DNA from 3 places in the Vibrio coralinecrosis genome. Region 3 is predicted to be linked to each of the others. Evidence: predicted binding sites of a transcription regulator. Region 3 holds the regulator's gene; each other region holds the start of a gene.
The links. Region 3 encodes CRP, which controls carbon source genes, mostly activating them, when cyclic AMP is high. Its sites were predicted from a motif close to TGTGANNNNNNTCACA; they were not measured.

Region 1 (6,496 bases), on a different replicon from region 3:
TCTCTGTCTTGTATAACACGGTATTCAATGCATCTGTGCTACCCGTCAGATAATAAGTCATTGAATTCGCATTCATCTCTTTACCTACCAATCTCACACGAGCATCTGTAATGATCTGCATTAAGTCATAGCTGACATTATCAACGCATCCCACCATGGTTTGATCGAAAAGGTGTAAAGCAAAAACTTTCTCTTTACCTGCAATAATTTCGACTTTATCCATGGTTGGACGGAAAACACCAGAGATCAGAGTGCCCGGGTGGTGAGGCTCAAATGTATTCTTAATTTGAAGCTCTATACCACTTTCGCGAAGACCAGCGGCAGCATTGGGATGAATAGCTTCCATACCCAAGTTCGCAAGTTGATCAGCCACATCGTAGTTTGTTTCCCCTAGTGGGAGCACTTTATCTGAGCCAACAACACGAGGATCAGCTGAGCTTAGGTGGTATTCTTTATGAATAACCGCAAGATCTGCTCCAGTTAATGACGCAATTCGGCTAAACGTCATTTCGCTGTAGCCACGATCATAGGTAGACATCAAGCCTTCTTTGCAAGACGCATAACCCGTGACGATAGGCAGCTCCTGAGTGACATCAATGTCTGAAAATGCTTCAAGAATACTTTCATCCAAACTAATGGGAGCCTGTGTATCCCAACCCGATAAGTCAACAAACTTTGCATTCACTCCCATGTTTTTCAGCTTGAGTGCCGTATTGTAGGCACTGTGGGCTTCACCGATTGAAGAAAGAAACTCACGAATTTGAGGGAGGTAATGACGAAGTGAAAACTGACCGTATTGGCACGTTTCCAGTATGTTAGAAATACATATCTTAGCTTCCGAAATCCGAGAACGAATGAACTTATCTGAGCGTAAGCGATTCATAGGATCAGCAAAAATATTCTCATTGGTGAGTAACATTCTTTGTTCAACACCATCAAGAGCTTGTTGCCAAGCATCGTCTCTTTTAGCAATCAATTGGTACACACCTGCTTTGCTGGTTTTTTTGCATTCGAGTAAAGCATCAGTGATACCTGCGTAAGCGGAAACAACAAATACACGGTTGTACATTTCCTCTTCGCTTTTCTTAATCAAAATATTATCTAAAACAGCATCAAACGCGGTCATTGAAGTACCGCCGATTTTCTCTACGGTATAGGTCATGTTAGGGCCTTTTAAACTGGAGGAGTGGGTAATAGCTAGGCCCACAAGCCTAGCTATTAGAGCTTCTAATCGATGAGAGGGTATACGCCATTTTCATCATGAGTCTCTTTACCTGTAATAGGAGGGTTGAATACACATGCCATCACCATCTCTTTTCCCTCATAGGCACGAAGATAGTGCTCATCGTGTTGATCTAAGATGTAAAGAGTGCCGGGCTTTATTGCATAAGTTTTACCACCAACGACTTCAATCTCTCCTTCGCCGCTCATGCAATACACCGATTCTAAATGGTTCTGATAGTGGATATGCGTTTCTGTATTTTCAAAAATCGTTGTGATGTGAAAAGAAAACCCCATGTTGTCATCTTTTAACAACATACGGACGCTTTCCCATGTCTCTGAAGCTACTCTGCGCTCACTATCTCGACATTCTTCAAGTGTACGAACAATCATCTTTTTCTCCCTAATTACGATGCTTTCTTAAATTGTTGCTGGATAACAAACTCAACAGAACGCTCAAAAATATCTAGCCCTTGTTTGAGTTCAGACTCCGTGATGGTGAGTGGGGAGAAAAATTTCACCACTTCGTCGTCAGGCCCAGCGGTTTCAATCACTAATCCATTATCAAAACAGGTCTTGACGATATCGCTGGCTAATTGACCATTGCTACACTCAATACCAATCATCATTCCTCGCCCCTTCTGTTTAACAAACATGCTAGGGTAACGAGCTAGAGTGGAGTCAATAACCTCTGACACGAGGGCAGAGCAACTTTCAATATGCTTTTCAAATGGTTCGCTATCCGACCAATAAGCCTTGAGAGCAGCGGTTGCGGTAACAAAGGCATGATTATTACCACGGAAAGTTCCGTTATGTTCCCCTGGTTTCCAAACATCTAATTCAGGCTTCATCAGTACAATAGCCATTGGTAGGCCATAACCACCAATGGACTTTGATAGCGTGACCATATCTGGCTTAATACCTGCGGATTCAAAACTAAAGAAGGTGCCGGTACGTCCACATCCCGCTTGGATATCATCGACGATTAATAAAATATCGTGCTGCGAGCAGATTTTGCTCAGACGCTGTAACCATTTGTCAGAAGCTGCGTTGAGCCCCCCCTCGCCTTGAACCGTTTCTACAAGTGCTGCGGCAGGTTTATCAAGGCCAGAAGAGTTATCATTTAACATCGTTTCAAACAATTTTAAGCCATCGATATCCGCATAGCCTTCAAAAGGGATACGCGTGACATTGTTTAAACTGACTCCCGCCCCCTGACGATGATGCTGATTACCAGTTGCTGCTAACGCACCAGACGTACAACCGTGAAAACCATTAGTAAACGCAACAATTGAGCTCCTTCCTTTTGCCTTTCTCGCTAGTTTAAGAGCAGCCTCAACAGCATTAGTGCCTGTAGGACCCGTAAATTGGACTTTGTAGTTAAGGCCTCGTGGCTCAAATATATTCTGCTTCAATGCATTAAGAAAATCTGACTTGGCCGTTGAGTGCATATCAAGCCCATGTGTAATTCCATCAGCTTCAATATAGTCAAGCAAAGCTTGTTTAAATATCGGGTTGTTGTGACCGTAGTTGAGTGACCCTGCACCAGCAAGAAAATCTAGGTATTTTTCACCGGATTGCGTCTCCAACCAGCACCCTTTTGCTTTGGTAAAAACGACCGGAAAGCTGTTGCAGTAAGAACGTACTTGTGATTCTTGTTTATCAAAAATATCCATGATTAGACCGTTTATCTATCCTGTGGTTTGAGTGTTTTTGAGCGGAATTCGATACAAATATTCAGTATCGTGCTCCCCTTTAAAATGTGTGTTTTGGTCGAGAAATGTTGAAATGCTTCCCTGAAGGCCATTCCGAGCATCGACCTTCTTGAACAGTGCCCAAGAAGAGCCATTATCTTGGGTAATGGTCGTTTCAATTGCCGTAATATTTTGTAGAGCATCTCTCGCTAACAGGGCATCGATCATTCTTAGCGCTAGGCCCTTCCCACGAAAATTAGGCGCAACGGCCACCTGCCAAATGAACAATGTGCTGGGCTCTTCCGGCTTGCGATAGCCAGAAACAAAACCTGAGATCTCACCTTTGTAGCGTGCTAAAAGGCAAGTTTGGCGAAAGTGGGTAGATTGCAAAAAGTTGCAATAAGAAGAATTGGTATCCAATGGCGGACACTGGGCAATAAGCTTGAAAATATCATGACCATCTTCAGCGCTAGGTACACTGAATGATCCGAAGTGCTGGCACTCTTCGTCAATCTCAGGAAAAGCAACCCAAGGAGCCACTGCGATCATAGGAATATGCATTTACTTTGTACTCTAAACAATTTCACTGCTTATTATCGTGCATCAAATAGCGAACAAAGCAAGAAAACAGCCTCAAAAACTTAATTTATGTGACAAAGGCCACACATTAAAACGAGCGCAACCAAAAAAATAGATTAGAAATCTAATGTTTAGAATTTTAAACATTAAAAGTGATAACTAACCAAAGAAAGAGTAGGATTATGTATGAAAATAAAAATGATCACGATGAAGATTTTCATCTAGTTTAGACTTAAAACATTAAAAATTAATAAAAAATTAATAATGGAAAAATGAAATACGATTGACTCTTCATAAGCCAGTCGATGATAGAGGATAAAACTTACTTAGAGGGCGAAATAATAAAATAATCGCTTTGGACGTTGAAAAACCAAAACGTTAGCTGATAAAGAGAGGTACAAAAATAATATAAATAATTGAATTATATGAGTTTTAATCCATTTCGGCGATTAACACTAAATAGACCAACCTTGAGCAATCCATTACGTTAAACTCACAACAGTGGAAGATATCGCCCTCCTAGGCAAATATCATCCTAACGAAAAGTTTACCTAACATCGCCCACATATAGAAAGGGGCTGCTCAGCGAGATTGATAACAGAGCAATGCAACACGCTAACGCTTATTTGCTCTCTCATCATAAGCTTGACGAGCACACTCTATCTCCTGCCTGTGATCATCTGCCCAACAGACTAATTGATATAGAGGCTTCACCAGTTCTCGCCCCATATCCGTTAAACAATATTCTACCTTTACCGGGACTTCAGGATAGACGGTTCTATTGACGTAGCCTTCACGCTCTAAATCTCTCAAAGTTTGAGTCAACATTCTTTGAGATATGCCTTCTATCCTAGATTTCAAAGAGTTGAACCTATCCGCCCCATCTACCAGAGCAAACAGGATGAGTAGTGACCATTTGTCGCCAATTTGGGACACAACGTTACGAACAGCACACTCTTGATTGTTGTAGAAAACTCTTCTTTCTGGTTTAGCTTGAGCTGACAATTTCTCACTCCTTGTCTTTTCAGAATACTTCATAGGTTACCAAAATGTGCCTAGCGTAGCTTTTAGTACCTTCTTGTCATGCAGGTTACTATTAATTACCATAGTAATCAATGTATACCAAAATAAGACATCAACATCAGGAGTCCCCATGTTAAAAGCAATGACATCTATTATTATTTTACTAATAAGTACAATAAGTTATGCACAGTCATCAGATAAAATAACGATTGATATAACGAGCTTGCAAAAGCCAAATTGGACAGAGCAAGAACGTGCAAATGCCGAACTGATTACTGATTTTGTGCAAAACTTAATGAACAATCATAATTTTGATTATGTTCTTGAGCACTACAACGACAGCACTTATGTTCAGCATAACCGCAACCTTCCGGATAAAGTCACCGGCTTAGTCGATTTCTTACGTGAGTTTGTTGAGGAATACCCTGACTATACCTATGACGTAAAACATATCTATGTGGATGGCAATTACGTCATTTTCCACTCTCATGCCACACTCAACAAAGAAGATAGAGGTAATGATGAGAAAGGTATGAATATTATTGATACTTGGCGACTTGAAGATGGCAGAATCGTCGAACATTGGGACTCAATCCAAGCTCTGGATTTTTCAATGAGGGTCTACTCACTGATTAGCGGAGGGGATATCCAAAACTCAAATGGCGTATTCTAATTGGTCAGTTACCCAGTTACACAGCCTAAATGGGGCGTTCTTCGCCCCTTGGGTTACTTGTCTAATCTCGTTATCTAGCCAAAGTCGAGTGTCATTATAAAGCGAGGTTGTTCAGGGTGAATGGCAGGTGAACGGTGAACTAGCGCTGTCTCTTCATTACCTTCCCAGCGACCACCTTTAAGCAAGGCAACATCACCACAATGCAGTTGCTGTACATCGGATTCGTGTTGATACAAACCAGAAAGAGAGTCAGGTTGACCATTACTGCCACGGCCCAGTTTTGAACGATCTAAAGCAGAGTTAGGTAGCCACTCAGTTGCTGCACCGTGATAGGTAGTCACAAGGCGACATGGCACTTGGTCAACATGGAATCGCGGGCACATCGCAGTACTTAATGTTGCAAATCGCACTCCTACCTCTTCCAAATCAAATAAATAGCAGAACATATCAACAAGCTGAGACATGTCTTTCAACAAGGATTCCGGTGCTTGCCCATTAGTCGCACAGTCAAGAGTCTCAAATGCATTTGAAGGGGAGGCAGTCAAAGACTTACTAATGGTTGGATTCGCAGCGATATATTGGCTGATCAAGTTGGTAAAGTCTTCATCGAAACGTCGTTGCCAGACCGCTATATTGACCCCCTCTTGATAGATATCACTTAACACAATTGGCTGTCTATCTAAGCGAGCATGAGAGCCACCAATCGTCTGAACTGCATCACCCGCTACAATGGGCTCGGCTAAAACCACATTCATTATCTCTCTCCTGTGTTGTACAAAACCAAAAAAGAAACGTTATAACATAACAATTAAGTTTACCAATAGTTGTTTTCTGACCTTAGGTTTCAACCTTGCTGCAAGCACACCCAAACTCTTGACTGGATCTTAAAACTCATAGTGAAGGTCAAGAGAGCATGATTACAGGGTTTAAAATGGAGTGGACGCTCAATGACCCAGAAAGACAAGGGAACATGAATTTCTTTCACAATGAATTTGAAGTAATACCATTGTTATTCAAGTCCAGAACAAAGTTATAAAGGAATCTACTCTTATACCCAGACAGAATTAAAAAATGAATAAATAGCTGTCTAGAGCATTCAGCAATGCAAAGAGTAAGAAATGACTTCAGCTTTCATCTAAGGAAATAGGATAACGTTCACCATGAATACAGACTTCACCTTTACTATCAAGAGCCTTAGCCTCGATGAAAATTACCGACCATCTGATAGCACACGCATAACAACTAACTTTGCTAATTTGGCAAGAGGCGAAAGTCGCCAGGAGAATTTACGCAATGCATTGAAGAT
Region 2 (6,496 bases), 580 kb from region 3:
GCTGAAGCAATGGTCACCACACCCGGAATGAAGAATGGGTGGTTAAAGACATAGCTACCGATGCGAGTTGAACCTGTGTCATCCATTTCCACTGCGGCAAGCAGAGTTGGGTAAGTCGGTAGAACGAATAGTGCGCTTACTGCGGCGAAAGAAGCCACTGCTGTGAGCGGAGCGACACCGATTGCAAGTGCTGCTGGCATCAGAGCCACTGTGGTTGCTCCTTGCGAGTAAAGCAGCATAGAAGCAAAGAACAGTACCATCGCCAGTAGCCATGGGTAATCAGACAGCAGCGCACCTGCCACTTCTTTAATGCCATCCACATGCGCGTTGACGAAGGTTGAACCTAACCAAGCCACACCTAGAACACACACACAAGCGGTCATTCCAGAACGGAACGTTGAGGCGTTAGGAATTTTTGCTGCATCAATCTTTGTAAATAAAACGATCGCTGCTGCTGCGGCCAGCATCACTGTCATGATGGCTTCATTACGGCCAAGTGCTGGATCAACAATCAGGCCTACGGATTTAGAGATGGCCGCCGCGTAGCAAACCACGAAACCAATTGCTGCAAGGAAGATATATGTGGCTGTTTTCGCTGTTGGAAGAATGTCACGCTGCTTTTCCGTTGCGAGTTTGATCAGACCTTTCTCCAAGCGCTCCTGATAAATCGGGTCATCTTTTAATTCACTGCCCATAAAGTTAGCGACAAAGGCGCCAATCATACAAGCAATGAAGGTGGTTGGGATGCACACCGCAAGTAGTGTCAGGTAATCAACCCCCATTGGTGCCAGCATCGCAGCGAATGCCACGACGGCTGCTGAGATTGGGGAAGCGGTAATCGCGATTTGCGATGCGACCACAGCAATAGAGAGAGGACGAGATGGACGCACCCCTTGACCTTTTGCGACTTCCGCAATAACAGGCAGCGTTGAAAATGCGGTGTGACCCGTACCTGCCATTAATGTCATAAGGAAAGTGACGATAGGCGCATAAAAGGTGATGCGCTCTGGGTTTTTGCGCAAGAAGTTTTCTGCCAGTTGTACTAACCAATCCATACCACCGGCGACCTGCATCGCGGCAATCGCTGTGATGACCGACATGATGATCAGAATTACATCCACAGGAATGTAGGCCTGACTGGTCGGTACGCCAAGAATTAATGACAATGCGATAACGCCTGCACCACCCGCAAAGCCAATGCCAATCCCACCTATTCTGGCTCCTAAAAAGATAAAGAGCAGAACGACTAATAGTTCGACCGCTACCATGATAATTACCTCATATTGTTAACTTAAATTCGATTATCTGAACACTCAGTGCCTAAACGTTTAGATAATTGAAGGAGGGACCCATTGGATAGGCATTAACCCTTATAAAACTGTGGTTAACCGTATTGGTGCCTAAAAAAGGGCCCTATTGGGCCCTCCTTGGTAGCAATCTTATTCGTAGCGTTTCGCTTTATACTTAGGATGCATAAAGTTTTCCACGTTCAAGATATCGTCCAACTCTTCTTCGGTCAGTAAGCCACGCTCCAGCACTACTTCACGAACGCTTTTACCCGTTTCTGCACAAATCTTACCGACGATGTCACCTTCGTGGTGGCCAATGTATGGGTTCAGGTAAGTTACGATACCGATTGAGTTGTAAACGTAGCCTTCACAGATCTCTTTGTTGACCGTGATGCCATCGATACATTTATCACGCAGGTTGACACATGCGTTAGACAGCAGAGAAATGGACTCGAACATGCTTTGCGCGATGACAGGTTCCATCACGTTTAGCTGTAGCTGACCACCTTCTGCGGCAAATGAGATAGTGTTGTCATTACCCAGTACCTTGAAACAGACTTGGTTGACCACTTCTGGTACCACAGGGTTAACCTTAGCTGGCATTATAGAAGAGCCTGCTTGTAGCTCTGGCAGGTTAAGTTCGTTGAGTCCGGCACGTGGACCAGAAGAAAGCAGACGCAAATCATTACAGATCTTAGACAATTTAACCGCCAAACGCTTCAGTGCACCATGTGTCATTACATAAGCACCACAGTCTGATGTCGCTTCAATCAGATCTTCTGCTGGGACTACATCTAGGCCTGTCACGTCAGCTAAGTGTTTCACTGCCAGTTTCTGATAGCCTTCAGCTGCGTTCAAACCAGTCCCGATCGCAGTGGCACCTAAGTTGATTTCTAGCAGTAGTTTTGAAGTGTACTCAAGGGCACGGATTTCTTCATTCAGAGTCACCGCCCATGCGTGGAATTCTTGGCCAACTGTCATTGGTACCGCGTCTTGAAGCTGAGTACGACCCATTTTAAGCACGTCTTTGAACTCTTGGCTTTTAAGTTCAAACGCACCTTTCAGGTATTCAATCGCTTCAATCAGAGTGTGAACGCTATTGTAAACGGCGATACGGAAACCCGTTGGGTAAGCACAGTTGGTCGACTGGCTCTTATTAACATGGTCATTTGGGTTAATGAATTCGTACTGACCTTTTTCCTTGCCCATCAGCTCAAGTGCGACGTTGGCGATCACTTCGTTAGTATTCATGTTGACTGATGTGCCAGCACCGCCTTGGAAGACGTCTGAAGGGAATTGATCCATGCACTTACCTGTTTCAAGGATCAAATCACACGCTTCGACTACGTATTTCGCGACATCTTTAGGAATAACGCCTAGCTCTTTGTTTGCTAACGCCGCGGCTTTCTTGGTCATCACCATGCCACGGACAAATTCAGGGACATCTGAAATCGTGACATTAGAGATGTTGAAGTTTTCGATAGCACGTAGTGTGTGGATGCCGTAGTAAGCATCGGCAGGAACGTGGCGTTCGCCAAGTAGGTCTTCTTCGATACGAGTGGCAGCGGTAGTGCTAGGAGTATCAGTTAGGGTAGCCATCACAGGATCCTTAGATAATTATTCTGATGATAAAGTAAAATGCTAGCCATTCTGCAGTGTAAGAATCCTTTCGTCAGAATTTTTGGCTGTAAAATCCGTCCTGACTTATGGGGCTCATAATACTGTACCCAGCAGATAAAAATAGTAGCTTGATCACCTTTTTTGCTTTTGTTTAGTTAAACTTTTGCAAGATATGAACAGGGTATTAATAACTACAAAGTAGTAGTGGTTTGTTGGGGTTTCTATCACTCTTTTTTACAGCTTTAATTTGAGCTTGAATCAGCTTTGGGCTTACACTGGGCCTAACAAAGGAGGGCGTGTGTTTCCTATCTTATTATTGATGTTTATTTTCGTTCCTATTATTGAAATAGGCCTGTTTATTTCGGTCGGCGGTTACTTAGGATTGTGGCCGACGATCGCACTGGTACTGATCACCGCGTTTGCCGGTGCGTCTTTGGTACGCAGCCAAGGTTTGCAGACCTTGATGTCAGTGCAAAACCGCTTGCAGCAAGGCGAGCTGCCTGCTCAGCAAATTCTTGAAGGCGTGATGCTAGCGGTCTCAGGGGTACTACTGCTGACACCGGGCTTTATGACCGATGCGCTTGGCATGTTGGTGCTATTACCGGCACCACGCGCTGCGATGGCAAGATACCTTATGAGTAAGATGACGGTGCAGTCTGTCGGTGGTGGTTTTCAAGGCGGCTTCGGTTCTGGAAACTTCCAACAAGGCCCTTTTGATCAAGACCCGTTTAATCACCAACCTAAAGACGGTAATACGTTTGAAGGGGAATATGAGCGTAAGGATGGAGACGATAATAATCGCCTCAATTAACGGACAAAACCTCGCGAACACCTGATAAATAAAGGCGCAGTCACAGCGCCTTTATTTGTATTTGCCTCTAGAGCTTTAATTCTATTTATAAGCAAAAGCTAAACTAAATCAGCGATCTATTCTCATTTGTTCAACAAACGTTTCACCTTATGTTTAAACTTTGAAGTCTCTTCAAATATTCAGCATATCTATGAGATCGAAATCTCACTGTCACTGAATGTTGTTTTTAGTTTCATGAAAAAGATAAACACTTGTCGTGCTTTATAAGTCTTTTCTCAATAGAAAAGGTGATTTGGAACACGCTTTCTCAACCCTATACAACACGGAAAGCGATGCAAGGTGGACAGAATGAAACAAAAACTAACCCCAACCTTACTTGCAGCAGTGGTCGCAAGTGCTCTCTCCGCTCCAGCAATGGCGGATATCGTAATTTCTCAGTACGTTGAAGGTAGCAGTAACAATAAAGCTATTGAGATTGCCAACACTGGTGATTCAGCAGTGACGCTGGATGGCTATGAGCTAGCGAAATCGACCAACGGCGGCGGTGAGTGGGGCAGCAAACTGGCTCTAGGTGGCCGTGTACTGGAAGCACAAAGCGTTCTGGTTGTTGCACACACAAGTTCAAGTGATGAAATCAAAGCAGTAAGCGATATCCTAAATGGTTCAGTGATCGGATTTAACGGTAATGATCCGATTGCGCTACTGAAAGACGGCAACGTACATGACATCTTGGGTAACATGGGCGGCTCAGATTTCGCAAAGGATGTCACTCTAGTACGTAATGTTGATGCGATGACGCCTTCTTCTACTTATGACGCTTCTCAATGGTCATCGCTGGCAAAAGACAGTATCGAAGGTTTAGGAGTACTGGATGGCGGTGAGACACCAGAGCCGTTCGCTTGTACTCAAGATGGTGCTGAGCCTGTCTTTACATCGATTCAAGAAATTCAAGGTGAAGGTGATACGTCCCCATTCATCAATGGCTATCCATACATCACAGATGAAGATTTCTTCGTCAAAGGTGTGGTTAGTGCAGTGACCACAGGCCTAACAAAGGGCTTCTATCTACAAGCACTAGAAGATGATTACAACCCGAAAACATCGGAAGGTTTATTCGTCCACACTAACCAATCAAGTTCTGATCTTCAGCCTGGCGATGTAGTGTGTGTCAAAGGTAAGGTTCAGGAATACTACAATCTGACGCAACTGAAAGCCGAAAACAACAACTGGGTGAAACAAGGCGAGCAAGCAGCCCCATCAGCGACGGCAGTTGAAGTGATGGCGGATGACGCTAACTTCGATCAGACGTTAGAGCGCTATGAAGGCATGCTGGTTAAGACGACTGAAGCGTTGGATATGCGCGTGACTCGCACCTTTGGTTACGATTACGCATCGCGTCGTAATAACATGGTGGTTGCTCAAGGCCGTATCAATATGCACCCTAACCAGAACTTTGCTGCAGGTTCTGACGAAGCGAAACAGCAGAGCACTGAAAACGCACAGCGTCGCCTGTTCATTGAGTCTGATGCCAAGGCCGCGGATGGCACGGTTCCTTACTACCCAGATTTCGGCCGCACTGACGCGGACCAGAATGGCTCAACAGAAGATTACATCCGCATCGATGATACCATCGTTGGATTAGAAGGGGTTCTAAGCTACAGCTACGGTGATTACCGTCTGATTGCCACCAACACGCTAACTAACGACAACTTCGTACGTAACGATCCTCGTACTGAAGGCATCGATATGGAAGAAGGCGATCTGCGTATCGCGACATTCAACGTACTCAACTACTTCAATTCCCCATTTGGTGGTGACGCTAACCAGCACGGCGACAACCGTGGTGCCAACAGCTTTGAAGAGTTTGAAGTTCAGCAGGCGAAAATTGTTAACGCAATTCTACGCCTTGACGCTGATATCATTGGTTTGATGGAAATCGAAAACAATGGCTTTGGTGACAGTGGTGCTATTCGCCAGCTTGTTGAGCAGCTAAACCAGCGTATCGATAAGAAGAAAGACCGTTACGACTTCGTTGCCGTTGACAGCAATGGCGATAAAGTGACGGATGAGAACGACTCAATTGGTACTGACGTTATCACAACAGGCGTTATTTACCGTTCTAAAGTGGCGAAGCTGAAAGAAGTACGCGTTATCGAGATGCCAAGTCAGCAAGCACCTGAAGTACTAGATGACGACGGTAAAGTGATCGAAGATGGTAAGAATTATCAGCGTAACTCTCTAGCGCCAACGTTCAAGATCAAAGGCACTAATGAGAAGATCACAGTTGCGATTAACCACTTCAAATCGAAAGGTTCTAAATGTTGGGAAGACGCAGCACCCGTTGACCAAGGTGGTCAGGGCGGTGTAGATGCTGATCAGCAAGGTTCTTGTGAAAACTTCCGTGTTGCAGCGGCGGTTGCACTGGGCGACGCGCTGAAAGACATAAAAGGTCATAAAGTGATTCTTGGTGACTTGAACTCTTACGGTATGGAAGATCCGATGCTGGTTCTGACCGATTACAGTGAAGAGAAATACGGTAAGCAGATCAAAGCGGCACGTAATACCTTTATTGGTGACACAGAGCAGTTTGGTGATAACGGTGCGGTGATTACTGAAGGATACAACTACATTAATGCTGTTGCGATGAAGCACCCAAATAGCTGGAGCTACTCGTACAATGATGAAGTGGGCGCGTTAGACCACCTACTAATCAGCCCAAGCCTGAAGAAGCATTTCGTGGATGCCACAGACTGGCATATCAATGGCGGCGAATCGA
Region 3 (6,496 bases):
ACTTGCTGGGAAGATTGTTGTGCTAGTAGGTTCGCTTGTTCAGCTTGGACGGCCAGATCTCTACTGTGATGAATGATACCGCTGAGCATAGATTGCATTTGACTGAGGAACTGATTGACGTGCTGCGCCAGTTCTCCGATTTCATCCATACGGCGAATGTCTATTCGTTGAGTTAAATCCCCTTCACCCTGAGAGAGCTGTGAAAGTGCTGCTGATAAGGTTTGTAGAGGCTGAAGTAAGCGAGTAATTACATAAGTGCTGATTGAAGCAATCACAATGTAGAGGAAAATCGATGCGATCGCGGTGAATTGAATTTGTTCGGCTACCGAGGCGTACGCCATGTCTTTATCTACCACAATGCCTAGTGACCAATCGGTATTGGGTACATTAGTCGCAAAGATCAGCTTATCGCCTTGTTGTGGCCAGCTGATAGTGGAAATGAAAGAGGTATTGACCAGTTGATGAACTTTATCGGCTGATAAGACTGGATTGAGCTCAGTCAGAGGTTGCTGGCTCAGCTTCTCATCTTGGTAAGCGACAATGTTGTTATTACCATCAACCAAAAACGAAAACCCTTCGTTGTCTAAGCTGACATTGAGCACTTCTTCGATGATATTCGTCACGGTCAAATCTGCGGCTAAGACGCCATTTTTACTGCCGCTAAATGCTTTAGCAAAGCTGACCACGATACTGCCATCGAAGTCTTGATAGGGCTCGGTGACGATCAGTCCATTGGTTGCCATGGCATCTTTATACCAAGGTCGGGTGCGAGGATCGTAATCTGCAGGCCAATCCTCGCTTTTATCTCCATAAGCGATAGAACCATCATCAAAACCAGCATAGACTGATAAGAACCCTCCGGCTCGTTTAGTGATAAGCATCTCTCTATCGGCATTGTCAGTGTTGAGAATGCTCACTTCATTTGCCAGCATCATATCGCTTCGGATGGAGAGCCAGTCACTGATATAACGAGAGGTGGCATGGCTGACGTTAGCCATTTCACTATTCAGTGCGGAAGTGGTTTCTTGTTTTAATTGACTGACAGAGATCCATGCCTGGACTCCTGAGACAATTGCAATAATGATCGCGATGGCGATCTGAATCTTTAATTTAATTGTGTTTCTCATTGCCCTTCCTTAATACTTAGACAACCTATCGAAAATCAGGGTGTGTGAGTTTGAATTAGTGGTTACACCCTGTTAGTGCGGAAGTTCACGTAGGAACTGCTGAAATAGCTATGAATATTGGTTTAACAGGCTGATGTTATAGAAGTTATTAAAATATAGATTTGATCTATATGGATATTCAGGAAGTGGAATATCGATGAAGAGGGACCTTTTGACTGAATTGTGACTTCTTGCCCATTAATGAAACAAGAAGCCACAACCTAATATCTAGGTTAAAAATAGAGCTGCCATATAGACAATCGCTAAACCAACGAGACCGATAATGACCCCTGTTTTTGCCATGTCTTTACTTTCGATAAGCCCAGTTGAGTAGGCGAGGGAGTTAGGGGGAGTAGAAACGGGCAATATCATGCCAAGTGATGCTGAGAAAGCTACCACGACCAGTAAGCCTTGCAATCCTCCGACTGAAGCTAGGCTGTCCATCGATGCCCCAATCGCTGCAGCGATCGGCATCAATAAGTTGGCCGTTGCGGTGTTGGACATGAAGTTCGCCATTAACCAACACACCATAGACAGGGTGAGGACCACCGCAACTGGGGACAAGGCCTCGTAATCAATCGCGTGTGCCAGCGCAGCGGCCAATCCGGTTTTATCTAGGCCAATTCCTATTGCAATGCCCCCAGCGACTAACCACAACACATCCCAGTTGATCTGTTTGAGCTCTGCTTTGCCCATGATACCTGTCAATGTGAAGACCGCGAGAGGGATAATGGATACCACGTAGGTGTTCATTCCATGCAGCTTTGTCGTCATCCATAACAATATGGTAGCCGCGAAGGTGACATAGACTACCATGGCACGCCAGCTACGCTGAAACTGGCCGTCGAGCTTCAGTGTCATAGTTTGATGTGAAGAAGGGAACAGTTTTTGAAGTAGGAACCAAGCAAAGGTGAGCTGGACTATCACAAAAGGCAAACCCATCATCATCCAGCTGAGAAAGTCGATGCTGTTTTCACCCGTTAAGTATTGTAGAGCGATGGCGTTAGGTGGGGTTCCGATCGGAGTGGCAATCCCCCTGTATTAGCGGCAATGGGAATACACAAAACCAGTGCTTTTATCCCTAAATCGCCTTTGGGGGCTGAGGCGACAATCGGGCCAAGCAGTGCCAGCATCATCACTGTTGTTGCGGTATTAGACATAAACATTGAGAACACTGCAGTAATCAACATTAAGCCGAGCATAATAAATTTTGGCTGGTGGCCGAAAGGGCGCAGCAAAACTCGAGCAAGGTTGTTATCGAGTTCGTATTTTGATGCAGCGATGGCTAGCGCAAACCCACCCATAAATAGAATAATAATGGGTGAGGAGAAGGCGCTGAAGATATCGGTGTATTTCATCAACTCTCCCAGATCATGTCCTGCTGGAGGAGTGCGAAAGAGATGCAGACCTTTGTCTGAAATCATGACCAATTCAAGTGCGATGATCAAAATCGAAGTGGCGAAAACGGGAACAGGCTCCAGTACCCATAATAGGGCGGCGAGCAGAAAGATAGCCAGTAAACGATGTTGAATTAAAGTCAGATCATCAATGGGGATGGCATCAATTGGCATAAACAACACGGCAATTGGCAAACCAAAGCAAATCAGTAACTTAATGACTATGGTTCGATCAATGTTGGGCATAAGGGCTTAACCTCAAAGCGAAACTCTGCGGATAAGAATAAAGAATAACTAAATGAAGGTCTTAGACTAAGATGGAAGTTTTTATATGTAATCAAGAAATGTTAAGCAAGGTTGTTTTTGGTCAAAAAAAACCACCAATGTTGCCATTGGTGGTTTGTTCAATCTTTTATGCCGCGGTAATTAACGAGTACCGTAAACAACAATTGTCTTACCGTGGGCAGAAATTAAGTTCTGCTCTTCTAGCATCTTCAAGATACGACCTACTGTCTCACGAGAACAGCCAACAATCTGACCGATTTCCTGACGAGTGATCTTGATCTGCATACCGTCTGGGTGTGTCATTGCATCTGGCTGTTTCGCCAGATTAAGCAGGGTTTGTGCGATGCGGCCGGTTACGTCTAGGAATGCCAAGTCACCCACTTTCTGACTAGTGACCTGTAGACGGCTTGCCATTTGTGCGGACAGACGCATCAGGATGTCAGGGTTAACTTGGATTAGCTGACGGAATTTCTTGAATGAAATTTCTGCTACTTCACAAGGAGATTTGGCACGAACCCATGCCGTACGCTCTTGGTCTTCTTCGAATAAACCAAGTTCACCGATAAAGTCGCCTTGGTTTAGGTAAGAAAGGATCATTTCCTTACCTTCTTCGTCTTTGATAAGTACTGCCACAGAACCTTTAACAATGTAGTAAAGAGTTTCTGCTTTTTCGCCCGCGTGGATCAGCGTGCTTTTTGATGGGTACTTATGAATATGACAGTGTGAAAGGAACCACTCTAATGTTGGATCGGTTTGAGGTTTACCTAGAACCATAATATCTCACTTCCTCTGCAGGGTACGCTTGCTGCTTTCCATGTTTTAGCTAAGCCTTGAATCAAGACCTACTAGGATAAGAGCACTTTTCAAATGCTGCAAGCCATCTTTGTTTCGGTTTCAAATAGTATCTTTTTTTGAAATCGATTTCTTGATTTTAATCGGGTACACCTTACGATTTTGTACGCAAAAATGTGCACATGATCACGGTATGAAAAGTAATCGTGCTTATCCGGTGGTTGTTAACCAATTTTTCCGGTTTCGATCAGTTGTTGCAAAATAGGGCGCACAATTAGCTCGACCGCGAAACTCATTTTGCCCCCAGGCACCACGAGCGTGTTATGACGTGACATAAATGAGCCGTCAATCATCGCCAGTAGGTAAGGGAAGTCGACGTTTTTAATACCACGAAGACGAATCACGACAAAGCTTTCATCTAAGCTTGGTATACCTTTGGCATTTAATGGGTTAGAAGTATCGACGGTTGGAACACGCTGGAAGTTAATATGAGTGCGCGAGAACTGGGGAGTAATGTAGTTTAGGTAGTCGTCCATTGAACGGACAATAGAGTCCATCACGGCCTCTCGAGAGTGGCCACGATCTCGGGTATCTCGAACGAACTTTTGGATCCATTCCAAGTTAACAATGGGGACCATGCCAATCAGAAAGTCGACGTGCTGAGCGACGTTAACATCGCCATCAACGACGCCACCGTGCAAGCCTTCATAAAACAATACATCAGAGTTCTCAGGCAGTTCTTGCCATGGCGTAAAGGTACCCGGCATCTGATTGTACGGTACGGCTTCATCAAAGGTGTGCAGATAACGGCGTACCTGACCTGTTCCTTCATTTCCGTATTTACGGAAAAACTCAGCGAGTGCTGGGAAGTCGTTCGCCTGTGGGCCAAAGTAGCTGATGTGTCGCCCCTGTTCACGGGCTTTGCGAATTTCGACATCCATCTCTGGGCGCGTAAAGCGGTGAAAACTATCACCTTCTACCCAAGCGGGCTTGACGTTCATCATGTTGAACATTTTGCGGAACGCTTCAGATGTCGTTGTGGTGCCCGCACCAGATGAACCAGTGACGGCAATAATCGGATGTTTTGCTGACATGACAAACCTTGTCTGTAAATAACTGTCCCTTGTTGCATGCCACTATAACACGCTTTAATGGGAAGAGACTGTATGCTGTGTTTTAAAAAGAAAACTTTTGTTTGAGCTGAATGTCGACGGTCTCGTGAAGCTCAGAAAAAACCACAACAGCTTCACCTGCTTCGAGCTGGTTTTTGATTTGATCGATTTTGTCTTGCAGGGAAATTTCTAGTTCGCCGTAGTCTGTGCCTTCACGCAGGACGAATTCACGAATCAGGTTGTCCAGTGTGTCTGGGTCAATTTGTTGCCATGGAACGATCATAAATACCTCTGTCTTTTATGCTCGAAAAGTTGACGGCTATTATCCAGAAACCACCAGACTTTGGTAGTAGGCTGGTAACGCTTCTTCTAGCCAGAACCTCGGTTTGAGTGCGCTGCCGGTTAAAAAGCCCACATGACCACCTTGTTCGAACAAGCGGTAGTCAATGTTATCTGGTAAAACGAATTTTGGTATAACGGCATCTGTCATAAAAGGGTCGTCTTTGGCATGAATGATTTGTGTCGGTATGCGAATGTCTTTGAGTCGATGAATACCGGAGCACCTCTGATAGTAATCCTGTGCGTCTTTAAAGCCATGTAAAGGAGCGGTAATCAAATCATCAAATTCAAACAGTTTGGTGACTCGCTTTATGCTTTGGTAAGAGACATTGAGCTCGCCTTTAATTAGGTGATGTTTACGCAGAGCATTTTTCTTCAAAGATGAGAGCAGGTACGTTTTATACACCTTGGAGAATCCTTTCTCGATGCGCTCTGAACAGGCCGATAGATCGAGTGGTGCCGAGACGATGGTCGCCGCAGAAAGTAGTGGCTCTTGATTGTATTGCGCCAGATAGTTAGCCAGCATGTTGCCACCAAGAGAAATCCCTACCGCGACTTTGGTTTGATTTGGTAGTTGTTGATTTAGCTGCTCAAGGAACAAGCGTGCGTCTTCTACTTCCCCCGAATGATAGGCTCGCGCACGGTGGTTCGGTTTGCCGCTGCAGCCGCGAAAATGCATCATCACAGACAGCCAGCCATGTTGAGAAAATGCGTGCATCAGGCCATTGGCATAAGGGCTGTAAAAGCAGCCTTCTAGCCCATGAAACAAGACAAAAACAGGTTTTTTCTTAGCTTGCTCAGTTTGCCAGTCTTCACTCCAAGCTAGATCGAGAAAATCACCATCCGGAGTATTCAGGGTCTGCCAAAGCGGTTCAAACAGTGCTTTCTTACGAATGAAACGTGGTGCCAGAGTTTGCAGATGCGGATTGGCTAATCCTTTGGCAGCAATAAATTGAGTCATAAGAACGCCTATCAGTGGGTAAGGTCATCGATGGAATGGGCAAAAACATCGTGCAAATGTTCTCCGCCAAGCTGACGACAATATCTCAACGTCAGCGGTTCAGCTTGGTTAGTCTGAAGTTCTATACTGTTGATGCAATCGACCAGATCAGACTGTTGTTGCTTTTCAAGTTGCAATTCGAATTGCAAGGATTCTCTGTAGAGGGTGTCTGGGACGTGGGATTTGAGTTTACGACGTAGGTCTCGATAGCTGTGTAACAGGGTTTCTGAACGACCTAGACACTCTTCGACTTTGTGCCAGTCTTCATCGAGAAAGGCAGCCTGCTGCTCATCAAGCCATTTCAGCAGCAACAGCAGGTTTACATTGCCTTTGAACTGGTTTTGTAAATTGAGGCACGCATCTTTCACTTCTCGAACACTGTAATATTGCAGGCTGAACTGCCAT

Region 1: ectA (diaminobutyrate acetyltransferase) is a predicted target of CRP. The motif match lies at 3,565-3,580, and genes of this name have one in related genera.
Region 2: CTT30_RS01310 (ExeM/NucH family extracellular endonuclease) is a predicted target of CRP. The motif match lies at 3,912-3,927, and genes of this name have one in related genera.

What each region holds. Positions count from the first base shown of each region.
Region 1 is NZ_CP024628.1:140,284-146,779, reverse strand. It holds gene CTT30_RS16265 (aspartate kinase) at 1-1,162, opposite strand, end outside; gene CTT30_RS16260 (ectoine synthase) at 1,228-1,614, opposite strand; gene ectB (diaminobutyrate--2-oxoglutarate transaminase) at 1,629-2,897, opposite strand; gene ectA (diaminobutyrate acetyltransferase) at 2,913-3,464, opposite strand; gene CTT30_RS16245 (winged helix-turn-helix transcriptional regulator) at 4,110-4,499, opposite strand; gene CTT30_RS16240 (nuclear transport factor 2 family protein) at 4,648-5,190, shown strand; gene CTT30_RS16235 (DUF1826 domain-containing protein) at 5,265-5,945, opposite strand; gene CTT30_RS16230 (DUF1852 domain-containing protein) at 6,351-6,496, shown strand, end outside.
Region 2 is NZ_CP024627.1:281,921-288,416, forward strand. It holds gene CTT30_RS01295 (anaerobic C4-dicarboxylate transporter) at 1-1,268, opposite strand, end outside; gene aspA (aspartate ammonia-lyase) at 1,440-2,888, opposite strand; gene CTT30_RS01305 (FxsA family protein) at 3,208-3,720, shown strand; gene CTT30_RS01310 (ExeM/NucH family extracellular endonuclease) at 4,069-6,496, shown strand, end outside.
Region 3 is NZ_CP024627.1:3,003,397-3,009,892, reverse strand. It holds gene CTT30_RS14210 (methyl-accepting chemotaxis protein) at 1-1,127, opposite strand, end outside; partial or broken gene CTT30_RS14205 (SLC13 family permease) at 1,395-2,809, opposite strand; gene crp (cAMP-activated global transcriptional regulator CRP) at 2,990-3,622, opposite strand; gene CTT30_RS14195 (phosphoribulokinase) at 3,865-4,734, opposite strand; gene CTT30_RS14190 (YheU family protein) at 4,817-5,035, opposite strand; gene CTT30_RS14185 (hydrolase) at 5,075-6,052, opposite strand; gene CTT30_RS14180 (TIGR02444 family protein) at 6,064-6,496, opposite strand, start outside.